DNA from 3 places in the Arthrobacter sp. Y3221157 genome. Region 1 is predicted to be linked to each of the others. Evidence: riboswitches for the same ligand, from Rfam matches in the RefSeq annotation. Region 1 holds a riboswitch; each other region holds the start of a gene.
What was found. Region 1 has a riboswitch for S-adenosylmethionine ahead of AC5RTT_RS02560 (aminotransferase class V-fold PLP-dependent enzyme). Riboswitches for the same ligand answer to the same signal wherever they lie in the genome.

Region 1 (4,413 bases):
GGTGGAAGGAGTGCAGGTGGAGGACATCGCCACCACGGCAAAGACCATGCCCGACTTTCCCCGGCTCTGGGCGGACATGCTCGCCCAGGGCGGTGCCCCGCAGCAGGAGGCCCGCACCGGGGCGGAAGGTTAGCGGTGGCAAGGCGTACTGATTCCTGGGACGAATCGGATGTCCGGATCCGGCCCAACAAGAAGGGGTCCAGGCCCCGCACCAAGGACCGCCCCAGCCACGACGACGCCGTGACCGGGCGGATCATCACCGTTGACCGGGGGCGGTACACCGCCGTGGTGGGCGAGGACTCCGCTGACGAGCGTACAGTTATCGCCGCCCGGGCCCGCGAACTCCGCCGCTCCCCCGTTGTGGCGGGCGACTTCGTTTCCCTCGTGGGGGACGTTTCCGGCGACCCTCATACCCTGGCCCGGCTGGTCAGGATCCAGGACCGGAAGACGCTCCTGCGGCGCAGCGCTGACGATACTGACCCAGTGGAGCGGGCCGTGGTGGCCAACGCCGACCAGCTGGTGATCGTGGTGGCCGCCGCCAACCCGGAACCCCGCACAGGCTTCATCGACCGCGCGCTCGTCGCGGCCTACGACGCCGGCATCGACCCGATCCTGCTGGTCACCAAGGCGGACGTCAAGGATCCGGCGGAGCTCCTGTCCAACTACACTCACCTCGACCTTCCCGTGATCATCAGCCGGACCGCCGATCTTGCGGCGTCCGGCATCGATGCCCGCTCGGACGACGGCCTGTCCGCCCGGCTGGACAGCGCCGCTGTTGCCGCGCTGCGGTCCTACCTGGACGGCAAGGTCACCGTCATGCTGGGACACTCCGGCGTCGGCAAGTCAACAATGGTCAACGCGCTCACGGGAGCCGAACGTGCCACCGGCGGCGTCAACGCGGTCACCGGCAGGGGCCGGCACACGTCATCGTCAGCACTGGCCCTGCGGCTGGTTGACGCACCGCCGGGCAGCTGGATCATCGACACCCCCGGCATCCGCTCCTTTGGCCTGGCGCATGTGGACCCGGACCGGATCCTGCGGTCCTTCCCGGACCTCTCCCCCGGCACCGACGCCTGCGAACGCGGCTGCAAGCACACGGCAACTGCCGTTAACTGCGGCCTGGATGCTTGGGTGGCGGAAGGTCACGCGGGCCCGACCGGAGAGGCTCGGCTGGCGTCCTTGCGCCGGTTGCTCGGAGCGGATCCACGGGAGGAAGCTCAGGAGGCAAAGGAGCTCGGCAGCGTCAACTGACAAAGCCGATCTCCCAGCAGAACAGCCTGCAGACGGTAGTTTGGAACCATGATCCAACCCGCTTCGAGCTACAACGATGACCTGCGCCTGGCCCATGTCCTGGCCGACTCCGTGGACGACCAGACCATGAGCCGCTTCAAGGCACTGGACCTCCATGTGGAGACCAAGCCCGACCTGACGCCGGTCACCGACGCGGACAAGGCCGCCGAGGAAGCCATCCGCGGCCAGCTCTCCCGCTCCCGCCCGCGGGACGCAGTGCTCGGTGAGGAGTTCGGCAGTACCGGCCACGGTTCGCGCCGCTGGATCATCGACCCCATCGACGGAACCAAGAACTTCGTCCGTGGCGTCCCCGTGTGGGCCACCCTGATCGCCCTCGTGGACGAGGGCGAGCCGGTTGTCGGCGTCGTGAGCGCCCCCGCCCTGGGCAAGCGCTGGTGGGCCGCCAAGGGCATGGGCGCCTACATGGGGCGTTCGCTTGCCGCAGCCACCCGGCTCCGGGTCTCCGACGTTTCCAGCCTGTCCGACGCCTCGCTGTCCTATTCAAGCCTCTCCGGCTGGAAGGAACGGGGAAACCTGGACGAGTTCCTGGGCCTTACCGAGTCGGTATGGCGGACCCGCGCCTACGGTGATTTCTGGTCCTACTGCATGGTGGCCGAGGGCTCTGTGGACATCGCGTGCGAGCCGGAACTGAACCTCTACGACATGGCGGCCCTGGTGCCGATCGTGGTGGAGGCCGGCGGACGCTTCACCTCTTTGGAGGGTGAGGACGGCCCGTTCGGCGGTAACGCCCTGGCCACCAATTCGATCCTGCACTCCGAAGTGCTCCAGCGGCTGAACCCGGGCCTGGACGACCTGCTCTAACCCCCCCTGCAACCGAACAAAAGACGGCGGATACCTCCAGAAGGAGGTGTCCGCCGTCGTCTTCTTCGCCGAAAAGCCTGTTTTCCATTCCCACGTAACAAAGGCCTTAACAATTGCGCCGGCTTCAATCCTGGCCGCCCCATGTTCTACGCTCTTAACCAGGTCACGAGTGCCAGCGCAAAACCCCGGTTTGCTGGCCGGCAACCCTCCATTCGCGGTGGGGTGCCCCGGGTGACGACCAGGCCGGTCCGGAGCGGATGCGGCAAGCGCGGATTCCCTTGCTAGCGGAGTCCTGTTTTGAAGTGAGGTCTCTGTGACAACAGCCACCGTCTCCCCCAACGCCGCCATCACCGCTGATTCCGTGTTTGACGAACGCCAGTCACTGGCCGGCCGGCCGCTCGCCGCCGTCACCGGCGCGGAAATCCAGGCACCGCTGATTTCCGGCGGCCACATCCGCTACGCCAACCTTGACTATGGCGCCTCCGCCCCCGCCCTCTCGGTGGTGTCCGCCTACCTCAACGAGATCCTGCCTTTCTATGCCAGTGTCCACCGCGGTGCCGGCTACGCGTCCCAGATCAGCACCTCGGTCTACGAAAACGCCCGCAGCATCGTCCGCGACTTTGTGGGCGGCCGCCCGAACGACTCCGTCATCTTCACGCGGAACACCACGGACTCGCTCAACCTGCTGGCCGGCTGCCTGCCCCTCAACGACGGCCAGCCTGCGGGCGACGTCCTGTACCTGGACATTGAGCACCACGCCAACCTGCTGCCGTGGCAGGGCGTTCCCCACCGCAGCATTGTTGCCGCCGACACCATCGCGGGAACCATCGACGCCGTACGCGCCGAGCTGGAACAGGGCGGCGTCAGCCTGCTGGCCATCACCGGTGCCTCCAACGTCACGGGCGAAATCCTCCCGGTCCGCGCCCTTGCGGCCCTGGTCCACCAGCACGGGGCCCGCATTGTGGTGGACGCGGCCCAGCTGGCGCCGCACCGCCGCATCAACATCAGCGCGGACGACGTCGATTACGTCGCCTTCTCCGGCCACAAGCTGTACGCGCCCTTCGGCGCAGGCGTCCTGGTGGGACGGCCGGACTGGCTCGACGCCGGAACCCCGCACCTCGCCGGCGGCGGCGCGGTCAAGGAGGCCAGGCTCGACGGCGTCAGCTGGGCCACCGGCCCGGCCCGCCACGAGGGCGGCTCCCCCAACGTCCTGGGTGCCGCCACCCTGGCCAAGGCCACCCAGGTCATCGCGGGCCTGGACCAGGAACGCTGGCACGCCCACGAATCCGCCATCCGTTCCTTCCTGGTGGAGGGCCTCCAGGAGATCGACAGCGTCACAGTGCACCAGATCTTCAAGGACACCAACCCGGACACCGACACCATCGGCGTGGTCAACTTCTCGGTTGAGGGCTACGACGCCGGCCTCGTGGCTGCGTACCTGTCTGCCGAGCACGGCGTGGGCCTGCGTGACGGACGCTTCTGCGCACATCCCCTGCTGAAGCGGCTGGGCCTGCCTTCGGGTTCGCTCCGCGCCAGCTTCGGCGTCGGTTCCCGGCTGGAGGATGCCCAGCGGCTCCTGGCCGGCATCGCCAAGCTGCGCCGTGACGGGCTCGGCTGGGACTACGTGGTGGACGCAGGGCGGTGGGTTCCCGCCAATGACACCCGCACCTACCCGCATTGGGCCCCGAACACGCCAGGCACCGCCGGCGCTGCTCCCTGCACCGACGACTGACCCATCCGGCAGATGCGGTAAATTCGGAAGGTACCGCAGGGCATTGACTGAAGGAGGCCGCACGTGGTTCGGGGTGGCCCAAAGCTGGATCTCGGGCGGCGCCGGGAGCTGGGCAAGAGTTTCCAGCAGGGCGGCAGGCATTACCAGCGGGTCCGGCCCGGTTATCCCGCCGACTCTGCCGATTGGCTCATCCCCGCGGGCGCGAGGGATTCGCTTGACGCCGGGGCAGGGACCGGCAAGTTTACTGAACTCCTGCTGGAACGCGGGCTGGCCGTCACCGCCGTCGACCCCTCGGCCGACATGCTGGACCAGCTGAAGGCACACTATCCCGTCGCCACCGCGGTCATGGGGACCGCCGAGGCCACCGGCCTGCCGTCGTCCGCCTTCGACGTCGTCACCATTGCCCAGGCCTGGCACTGGTGCGATCCCCTCACCGCGAGCACCGAACTGGCACGCGTCCTGCGTCCGCACGGCACACTCGGGCTTGTCTGGAACCAACTGGACACCACCGTCCCCTGGGTGCACCGGCTCTCGCGGATCATGCACGCCGGGGACGTCTTCAAGCCCGG
Region 2 (4,413 bases), on a different contig from region 1:
AGGGCAGGAGGTGCTCGCGGAGCTGGTTCCCGAGCTGCCCGATTTCCGTCAGGAAGCCGTCGTGCCCTATCGGCGCCTGGATCAGATGCACGTCCACGTCCCCGGGCAGTGCGCGCGCCAGCTCCCGCGACTGTGACGGGAAGTAGAGCCGGTCCGAGTCGACTGCAGCGATGAAGAACCGGGCTTCGGAACGGGCCAGCGTCTCGGCCAGCGTTCCGCGTTCCCTGCAGACGTCGTGGCTCATCAGCGCCTCGGTGATGGCGATGTAGCTGTTGGCGTCGAAGCGCTGGACCAGCTTGTTGCCCTGGTGGTCCAGGTAGCTCTCCACCTGGTAGCGGCCGCGGCCCGACAGGCAGTCAGCCTGCAGCGGTGATTCCGGGGCCTGGGGCTCCCGGCCGAACCTGCCCTCCAGCTCGGCGGCGGAGCGGTAGGTGATGTGCGCGATGCGCCGCGCCAAGGCCAGGCCTTCCTCGGGGAAGGGGCCGCCGTAGTAGTCGCCGCCGTTGAAGTTGGGGTCCTGGCGGATGGCGAGGGTCTGTGCCTGGGCAAACGCGATTTGCTCTGCCGTGCTGGCGGCGCCCACGGAAATCACGGCGCAGCGCTGCACCCGCTCCGGGTAGGTAATGGCCCATTCCAAGGCGCGGGCACCGCCCAGGGAACCCCCTAGGACTGCGTACCAGCTGCCGATGCCGAGCTGGTCTGCCAGCCGGGCTTCGGCCACGGTGCTGTCCCGCAGTGTCACCAGGGGGAAGCGGGAACCCCAGGGTGTCCCGTCCGGGGCGGGCGACGACGGCCCGGTGGACCCGTAGCAGCCGCCCACGATGTTGATGGACACCACGAAGAACCGGTCCGTGTCCACGGGGGCACCGGGGCCGGCGAGCTGTTCCCACCAGCCGGGTTCGTCGCTGTCGCCGCGGGTGACATGGGTGCTGCCGGTCAGGGCGTGCTCGATGAGGATGGCATTGCTGCCGTCCGCGTTGAGCGTGCCCCACGTTTCGTAGGCGAGCGTGACGTCCGGCAGGTAGCCGCCGGCTTCCAGTTCCAGGCCCCCGATGGAGGCGTAGCGGACAATTCCGTGCTCGGGAACGGTGGTAGGGGTGACGGTAACCGTCATGGCAAGACCTCTTCTACGCGCTTGCCCACCGGCGGAATGACCGGCAGGCCAGGTCTTCACCCGGGGCACCCCACCGCGGAAGGAGGGTTGCCGGCCAGCAAGCCGGGGCTGTCACTGGCACTCATGACCTGGTTCGAGTGTACGAAACACCACCCGGCCCGGGCCAAGAGTGTGACTGGTTGTGACTTCCCCGGCTTTGCCCACCTGGCCGGCCACCCGTCGTCGGGCCCTGCTGCCCGGCCCGTCCGATCAGGCGCCCTGCGCCTCCTTGGCGGCACGGAACCCGGCTTCAAGGTCGGCGAGGATGTCGTCGATGTGCTCCAGGCCCACGGACAGGCGGACCAGTCCCGGAGCGACGCCGGCGGCCGCCTGCTGCTCCGGTGACAGCTGGCTGTGGGTGGTCGACGCCGGGTGGATGACCAGCGAGCGGACGTCCCCGATGTTGGCCACGTGCGAGTGCAGCTCCAGGGCGTCCACGAAGCGCTTGCCCGCCTCGGCACCGCCGGCCAGGTTGAAGGCGACAATGGCGCCGGTGCCCCTGGGCCCGTACTTGCGGCCGCGCTCGTACCAGGGGCTGGAAGGCAGCCCGGCGTAGGCGACGGATTCAACGTCGTCCCTTGCTTCCAGCCACCGCGCCACCTCCCCGGCGTTGGCCACATGGCGCTCCACGCGCAGGCTCAGGGTCTCCAGGCCCTGCGAGATCAGGAAGGCGTTGAAGGGCGAAACGGCGGAACCGAGGTCGCGCAGGAGCTGGACCCGGGCCTTGAGGATGTAGGACAGGTTGGCCCCCAGCGCCCCGCCCTCGCCCAGGTCGCGGCCGTATACCAGGCCGTTGTAGGTGGGGTCCGGGGTGTTGAAGCCGGGGAAGCGTTCGGGGTCCTTGCTGAAGTCGAACTTGCCTGAATCGACGATGACGCCGGCGATCGCGGCGCCGTGGCCGCCCAGGTACTTGGTGGCCGAATGGACCACGATGTCCGCGCCCCATTCCAGCGGCCGGATCAGGTATGGCGTGGACAGCGTGTTGTCCACGATCAGGGGCACGCCGGCCTCGTGGGCGGTGCGGGAGACGCCCTCGATGTCCAGCACGTCCTGCCGCGGGTTGGACACCACTTCTGCAAAGAAGAGCTTGGTGTTGGGCTGGACCGCCTCGCGCCAGTGGTCCAGGTTGTCCGGGTCCGCCACGAAGGTCACCGAGATGCCGAACTTCTTCAGGGTGTGGGCGAACAGGTTGTAGGTGCCGCCGTAGAGGCTGGGGCTGGCCACGATGTGGTCGCCTGCCTCGGCGATGTTCAGGACGGCGAATGTCTCTGCCGCCTGCCCCGAGCTGAGGAGGAGCGCGGCCAGGCCTCCCTCAAGGCTCGCGATCCGCTGCTCCACCGCGTCCTGGGTGGGGTTGCCGATGCGCGTGTAGATGGGGGCAAGCTCGGCGAGGGCGAAGCGGTTGGCAGCGCTATCGGCACTGGGAAAGACGAAGGAGGTGGTCTGGTAGATGGGCAGGGCACGGGCGCCGGTGGCAGCATCCGGTTCCTGGCCGGCGTGGATCTGGCGGGTTTCGAAGGACCATCCGTTGGACATTCAAGGCTCCTTTGACTGGGCCCGGCATGCTGGAAGCACCACGGGCCGCGCTTGCCATCCGGCCTTTTTGCCGGACGGCCAGGTCCTCACCCGGGGCACCCCGCCGCGGATGGAGGGTTGCCGGCCAGCGAGCCGGGGCTGTTGCTGGCACTCATGACCTGAGCCCAGTGTAGGAATGCGGCGGGCCGGGCGAACAGCAATGTGACGAACATGGTCCCGTGTTCCTACCATGGAGCAGGTTTCGAGGGTGCTGAAATCGGAAAATCCCAGTAAGGGTATCCTTAGCTGAGAGCCCGATCACAAAGTGCCAAGATGATGGCATGCGCATGGATCACGTCTCTTACGCCTGTGAACACGATGGCCTCGCGGCCACCACCGAACGTATTTCTTCTGCCCTCGGCGTTGAGGCAGTGAAAGGCGGGGTACACCCCCGGTTCGGTACCCGGAATATGATCATCCCGCTCGCGGGACACAAATACCTTGAGGTCGTGGAGGTCCTGGACCACCCTGCGTCGGACAAGGCTCCCTTCGGACAGGCCGTCCGGGCCCGCTCCGCGGCCGGCGGCGGCTGGATGGGCTGGTGCGTCGAAGTGGACGACCTTGCTCCGTTCGAGGCACGCCTGGGACGGGCTGCCGTGAACGGCAACCGCAAGTTTCCCGACGGCCGCGAGCTGGTGTGGAAGCAGATTGGAATCCTGGGCCTCATCGCCGATCCCCAGGTGCCCTACATGCTGAAGTGGGAGGGCGATCCGTCGCTCCACCCGTCCAACGCCTACGAGAGCAACATCAAGATGAGCTGCCTGACCATCGCAGGCTCGGCCTCCCGGGTCACCGAATGGCTGGGCGAACCGGTGGAAAAGCCGCTGGAGGATGTTGCAGTTGAGTGGGTTGCCCCGCATGGTACGCCCGGCATCCTCTCCGTCACCTTCGAAACCCAAAACGGAGCGGTCACCATCTGACCTTCCTTTGACCGGGCGTTACGGCCCGAGCCGACTTCGGCCGCCATCAGGATGTGAGAACGGCGTCACCTCCCGATGGCGGCCGAAGTTGCTTTAACCGGCGGGCGTCTTTCCCGCGGGCCCAAGTCTTTGGGGAGCAGGCGCGCATAATGTCAGTGCCCCCACCGATGATGTTCTTGTGGGAAACGTCGGGGGGACGGCAGCGGAGATGGCGGCCATTCATGCCTCTGTCGCGGCCCTCGACGCTTTGTTCCTTGACGACGCGCAGCTGCGAAATTCCGTGGATGAAGAGACAAACGTCTTGCAGCGCGCATATGAGCTACGGCTGGAACGGCTGGGTGTTGTGGCGAGGCTGGAAGCCCAGGTCGCTGCGTTGAAGGCCCGGGACGCGGCCATCGCCGTCGAGCTTCAGGATGCGACGACTCCGCCGGACGCCACTGTGCAGGAACGGACTTTTCAGGAGATCCCGACGGTGGAAGAAATCGCCGGGATCCTGACCATCAGCTCCGGGGCCGCAGGGGCGTTCATCACCCAGGCCCGGCGGGTCTGCTCCCTCCCCTCCGTCTACGGGAATCTGTCTTCGGGGGCGTTGTCCTGGCAGGGCGCCAAGATCATCGCTGACGAAACAGAGGCCCTGCACCATACCGCCGCCGTGGCCCTCGCGGACCACTTCCTGGACCCGGACGCACCGAACCCGGCCCGGGGCTGCCCCGCCACCGCCCTCGTACCGTCCCGGCTCCGGGCCAGGGTCCGTGCCTGGCGCGA
Region 3 (4,413 bases), on a different contig from region 1:
GCGGCAGGCCTAGCCAGTTCGTAACCGTGGCGTTAAGGAAGGCCACGTGCCATACTCGGCGCGTGGCGCCGTCGTACTCTTTTCATGCCGAACTTTGGCTCTATCCCGGCGAAGCGGGCTGGCACTTCCTCACCCTGCCGCCGGACGTGGCGGACGACATTGCAGAGCAAAGCGAGGCCGGCAACAAGGCCTTCGGCTCGGTCAAGGTCGCGGTGGAAATTAGCGGCCACCGCTGGCTGACGTCCATCTTTCCGGACAGCAAAATGGGCTCGTACCTGCTTCCCGTCAAGAAAGCTGTACGGGAAAAGGCGCGCATCAAGGCGGGCGATAGCTTGGACGTCCGGCTGGAGCTGCAGCCGGACAATGCTTCGCCGGGAGAAAGCTAGATCTGTTTCAGGGCCTGTTCGAGGTCGCGGATCAGGTCGTCGGCGTCCTCGAGCCCAACGGACAGGCGCACCACGCCGTCGCTGAGGCCGATGGCAGCCCGTCCCTCCGGCCCCATCGCACGGTGCGTGGTGGTGGCGGGGTGCGTGATCAGGGATTTCGAATCGCCCAGGTTGTTGGAGATATCGATGATCCGCAGCCCGTCCAGCAGCGCGAAAGCGGCTTCCTTGCCCGAGCGGCCGCCGGACGGAGCGAGCTCAAGGGTGAGCACCGTGCCGCCGGCGCGCATCTGCTTGGCAGCAAGTTCGTACTGCGGGTGCGACTTCAGCAGCGGGTACTTCACCCAGCTCACGGCAGGCTGTTGCTCCAGCCATTCGGCGAGCCGGAGGGCGGTGGCGGAGGAGTGGTTGACACGCAGCGCCATGGTCTCCAGGCCTTTGGTCAACACCCACGCGTTGAACGGCGACAGCGACGGGCCGGTGTGGCGCATCAGCTGCTTGACCGGACCCTCGATGTACTCCTTGGTGCCCAGGATGGCACCGCCCATCACCCGGCCCTGGCCGTCGATGTGCTTGGTGCCGGAGTAGACGATGACGTCCGCGCCCAGCTGGCCGCAGCGTTGGAGCAGGGGAGTGGCAAAGACGTTGTCGACGACGACGGTGGCCCCGGCAGCGTGCGCGAGTTCGCTGACCGCGGCGATGTCCACGATCTCCTGCATCGGGTTGGACGGAGACTCGAAGAAGACGGCGGTTGTGGGCTGGGACAGGGCGGCGCGCCACTGCTCCAGGTCCGGACCGTCCACAAAGACGGTCTCCACGCCCCACCGCGGCAGGATTTCATTGAGGATGACGAAGCAGGAACCAAAGAGCGAACGGGCGGCCACCACGCGGTCCCCGGCTGCGAGCAGGGCGCCCAGGGCGGTGAAGACGGCGGACATGCCGGAGGCGGTGGCAAAGCACGCCTCCGTTCCTTCGAGCAGCCGGAGCCGCTCCTGGAAGGTCGCCACGGAGGGGTTGCCGTACCGGGAGTAGACGAAGCGCTCGTCCTCGCCGGTGAAGGCGCGTTCCGCAGCAGCGGCGGATTGGTAGACGAAACCCGAGTTCAGGAATACCGCTTCGGACGTTTCCTGGAAGTTGGTGCGGTCCAGCCCGCCGCGGACGGCCTGGGTGTCGGGGCTCCAGCCGGCGGCGTCGTTATTGAAGGTCACTTAGTTCTTTCCCAGGTTGGTCGGCAGGCCGCGGTTCTTCCAGCCATTGACGGTCCGTTCGCCGTAGCGGTCCGGGTCGCCTTCGAACCCCTCCAGGACGTTGTAGGAGGTGAAGCCGGCCTGCGTCGCGGCGATGGCGGCGGAGATGGAGCGCTGGCCGGAGCGGCAGATGAACACCAGCTCCGTGTTGGAATCCTCCGGAGCCTGCTGGCTCAGGTCCTTCAGGAAATCCGGGTTGGGAATGCCGCCGGGGAATGTCCACTGGATGAACAGCGGATCGTTGTCCGTGGCTTTGGTGTCCGGAATGCCGATGTGCGCCCATTCGCCCTCGGTGCGCACGTCCACCAGGATGGCGCCCTGCTCAAGCTTGGCCCAGGCTTCCTCCGGCGTCAGGTCTCCTGCGTAGCTCATGCGTGGCCCTCGCCGTCGAACTCGAGGTCCTCGTTGGCTGCTTCCAGGTCGTCAACAGCGGTGGCGACGGCGGCGTCCGCCGATGCGATGGCGGCCGGCAGGACCACGGCCTGGGCCACGATGACGCTGGTGCCGTTGAAGGCTGCCGTCGGGCTTCCGTGCAGGACGTAGCCGTCGGCGAGTGCGGTTGAGATCCGCTCACAGAATTCACGGTTGTCCGGGCCGCTGATGAGGCGGTAGGACAACTTTTCTTCGGGGGCGTCGGACACGACGGGTCTCCTTCTCTCACGCTTGCAGCTCGAATTGGTCGATATGCCGAGTATTCACCTGAGGCACCCCGCCGCGGAAGGAGGGTTGCCGACCGGCCAGTCAGGGCTTGGCGCCGGTACTCATTACTCCCCAAAAACGTAACATCTGGCACCGGCGGCCGCATCGCCGTCGTCGTCATGTTGCGTAACTGAAGCGGAAACGCTGCCGAAGGCGGCGGCGCGGTGCGGTCACCGGTGAACGGCCGACTGCGGTATCACCGCAGGTGGGCGGGCCTTTCTTTCCCATCCCGGCGGGACGGCCCGATACAGTTCTTGGGGGGGGCAGCGCCCCGCCGCGAAAGACCAGCACTGGGGGTCCCTTGAACATGCGAACAGCCGCGCCCTGCCGCCGCACCCGTCCGGCCCTGACCCCCCGTCTTCGCGTGGCCTGGGCGTTCCTTGCCGTACTTGCTGTTGCGTGTGTGGCTGCGGTCCTGCCGGCGGGGGCGGCCCGGGCAGCCGAACCCGCACCGGATGCGGGCAAGCCGCTGCTCGGCGTCGTCCTGGAATGGGGCGAGGACACCGCTGCAGGGTTTGCCGAGCGGCTGGGAGCGTCCCCGGCTGTCTATGGACACGACATCGCTTTTCCCTACCGCTCCTCCGAGCAGAACGACATCAAGGGATTCCTTGAACAGTCCTCGCTCCAGGGTGCCCACGCCATGCTCACGGTCAAGCCCACGGTGCCGCTGGACCAGATAGACGCCACGGCTGCCGAGTCATTCGCCGGGGAAATCAGACGGCTTACCGCGCAGTTCCATGGGCAGGTGCTGGTGCGGTTTGCCCCGGACATGAACGCCTCCTGGGTGGAGTGGGGCCAGCAGCCCGCCGAATACCGGAAGGCGTTCCAGGCTGTCTCCGCGGCATTTGGGGATTCCGACGACGGCCGGACGGTTATGGTCTGGGAGCCGTACCTGGGCAAGGACTACCCCTTTGACCGGAACCGGAACGCGCCGGCCCGCGGAAGCGACGGTTTCGCCTTGCTGGATACCAACGGCGACAGGGCCTGGGACGGGTCTGACAGCGCCTACGAACCGTATTATCCGGGTGATGATGCCGTGGACTGGGTTGGCCTGACGGCTTTCCATGACGACACCGCCGGTGGCGCCGCAGTCAATACCGTTCCGCGCGCCGGTGAACTGGAGGACATGCTGACGGCCTCGGGCGGCGAAAACTTCTACGCCACCTATGCCGAGGAGCGGGCCAAGCCGTTCCTGCTGCAGACCGCCGCCTTCTACAGCCCCGCGTCCGGCGGCGCGTCCGAGGCTGAGATCAAGACCGGCTGGTGGGACCAGGTGGTGGGCACTGCCACGGCGGCAGAGTTTGGCAGGACGGCCGCGGTGGTCTGGGACGAGCGCACCAGCACCAGGGACACCGGCGTGGCCAGCATCGACTGGCTCCTGACCGGCAGCCCGGAGATCGCCCGGGCGGCGCTGGACCGGCTGGAGGCCTCGCCCTTGGTGACCGGTCCCGTCACGGAAGTGTCCACCGGCGGCAGCGACTATCTCCGGGCCAACACGCTGGCCGGGGCTGCCGCCTGGACAGTAGGGGCCGCGCTCGTCATCCTCCTGGTGGCCCTCTGGCAGATTCCGCGGCGCGTTCACGCCGCAACAGCTTGGGGTTACACGGACCCGTCCGGCAGGGATTCGCGCGTGGACCTGCTGCGCGGACTGGCCATCGTGTTCGTCGTGGTCAACCACCTGGGCATGACGTCCCTGTTCCAGCTCCTGACCCAGGAGGCGGTGGGCTTCGTTTCGGGTGCCGAACTGTTTGTCCTCTTCTCCGGTCTGGTGGTGGGCATGGTCTACGGGCCCCGGGTGAAAGACGATTTTGGAACCGTCGTGGACCTGACGTCCAGACGCGCCGGCAAGCTCTACCTGACATCACTGATAGTCCTCGTGGGCGTCTTCCTGGCTTCCCTGCTGCCGGTTCTCCGTATCGACGCGCTAACAACCTTCGCGGACCAGGGGACCGGCGGGGCAGGGCACGACGGCGCCGGCCGGACCTACGACCTGTATGCAGGAATGGAGCAACTCTTCCAGTTCCCGGTGCCGGCCCAGGTCCTCCCCGCCATCCTGCTGCTGCAGTTCGGTCCGTGGCAGTTCA

Region 2: linked by a shared signal. The riboswitch ahead of AC5RTT_RS12120 (bifunctional o-acetylhomoserine/o-acetylserine sulfhydrylase) and the one ahead of AC5RTT_RS02560 (aminotransferase class V-fold PLP-dependent enzyme) in region 1 are both predicted to bind S-adenosylmethionine.
Region 3: linked by a shared signal. The riboswitch ahead of AC5RTT_RS12500 (DUF1737 domain-containing protein) and the one ahead of AC5RTT_RS02560 (aminotransferase class V-fold PLP-dependent enzyme) in region 1 are both predicted to bind S-adenosylmethionine.

What each region holds. Positions count from the first base shown of each region.
Region 1 is NZ_JBNHFD010000004.1:69,955-74,367, reverse strand. Features, by position in the region: gene aroA (3-phosphoshikimate 1-carboxyvinyltransferase) at 1-133, shown strand, start outside; gene rsgA (ribosome small subunit-dependent GTPase A) at 136-1,251, shown strand; gene hisN (histidinol-phosphatase) at 1,300-2,112, shown strand; SAM riboswitch class IV at 2,274-2,387, shown strand; gene AC5RTT_RS02560 (aminotransferase class V-fold PLP-dependent enzyme) at 2,426-3,844, shown strand; gene AC5RTT_RS02555 (class I SAM-dependent methyltransferase) at 3,908-4,413, shown strand, end outside.
Region 2 is NZ_JBNHFD010000042.1:15,821-20,233, forward strand. Features, by position in the region: gene metX (homoserine O-acetyltransferase MetX) at 1-1,114, opposite strand, end outside; SAM riboswitch class IV at 1,127-1,243, opposite strand; gene AC5RTT_RS12120 (bifunctional o-acetylhomoserine/o-acetylserine sulfhydrylase) at 1,364-2,689, opposite strand; SAM riboswitch class IV at 2,732-2,848, opposite strand; gene AC5RTT_RS12125 (VOC family protein) at 3,010-3,648, shown strand; gene AC5RTT_RS12130 (HNH endonuclease signature motif containing protein) at 3,827-4,413, shown strand, end outside.
Region 3 is NZ_JBNHFD010000045.1:6,045-10,457, forward strand. Features, by position in the region: gene AC5RTT_RS12480 (glutamate--cysteine ligase 2) at 1-13, shown strand, start outside; gene AC5RTT_RS12485 (DUF1905 domain-containing protein) at 63-386, shown strand; gene AC5RTT_RS12490 (O-succinylhomoserine sulfhydrylase) at 383-1,591, opposite strand; gene AC5RTT_RS12495 (rhodanese-like domain-containing protein) at 1,592-2,002, opposite strand; gene AC5RTT_RS12500 (DUF1737 domain-containing protein) at 1,999-2,271, opposite strand; SAM riboswitch class IV at 2,285-2,399, opposite strand; gene opgC (OpgC domain-containing protein) at 2,637-4,413, shown strand, end outside.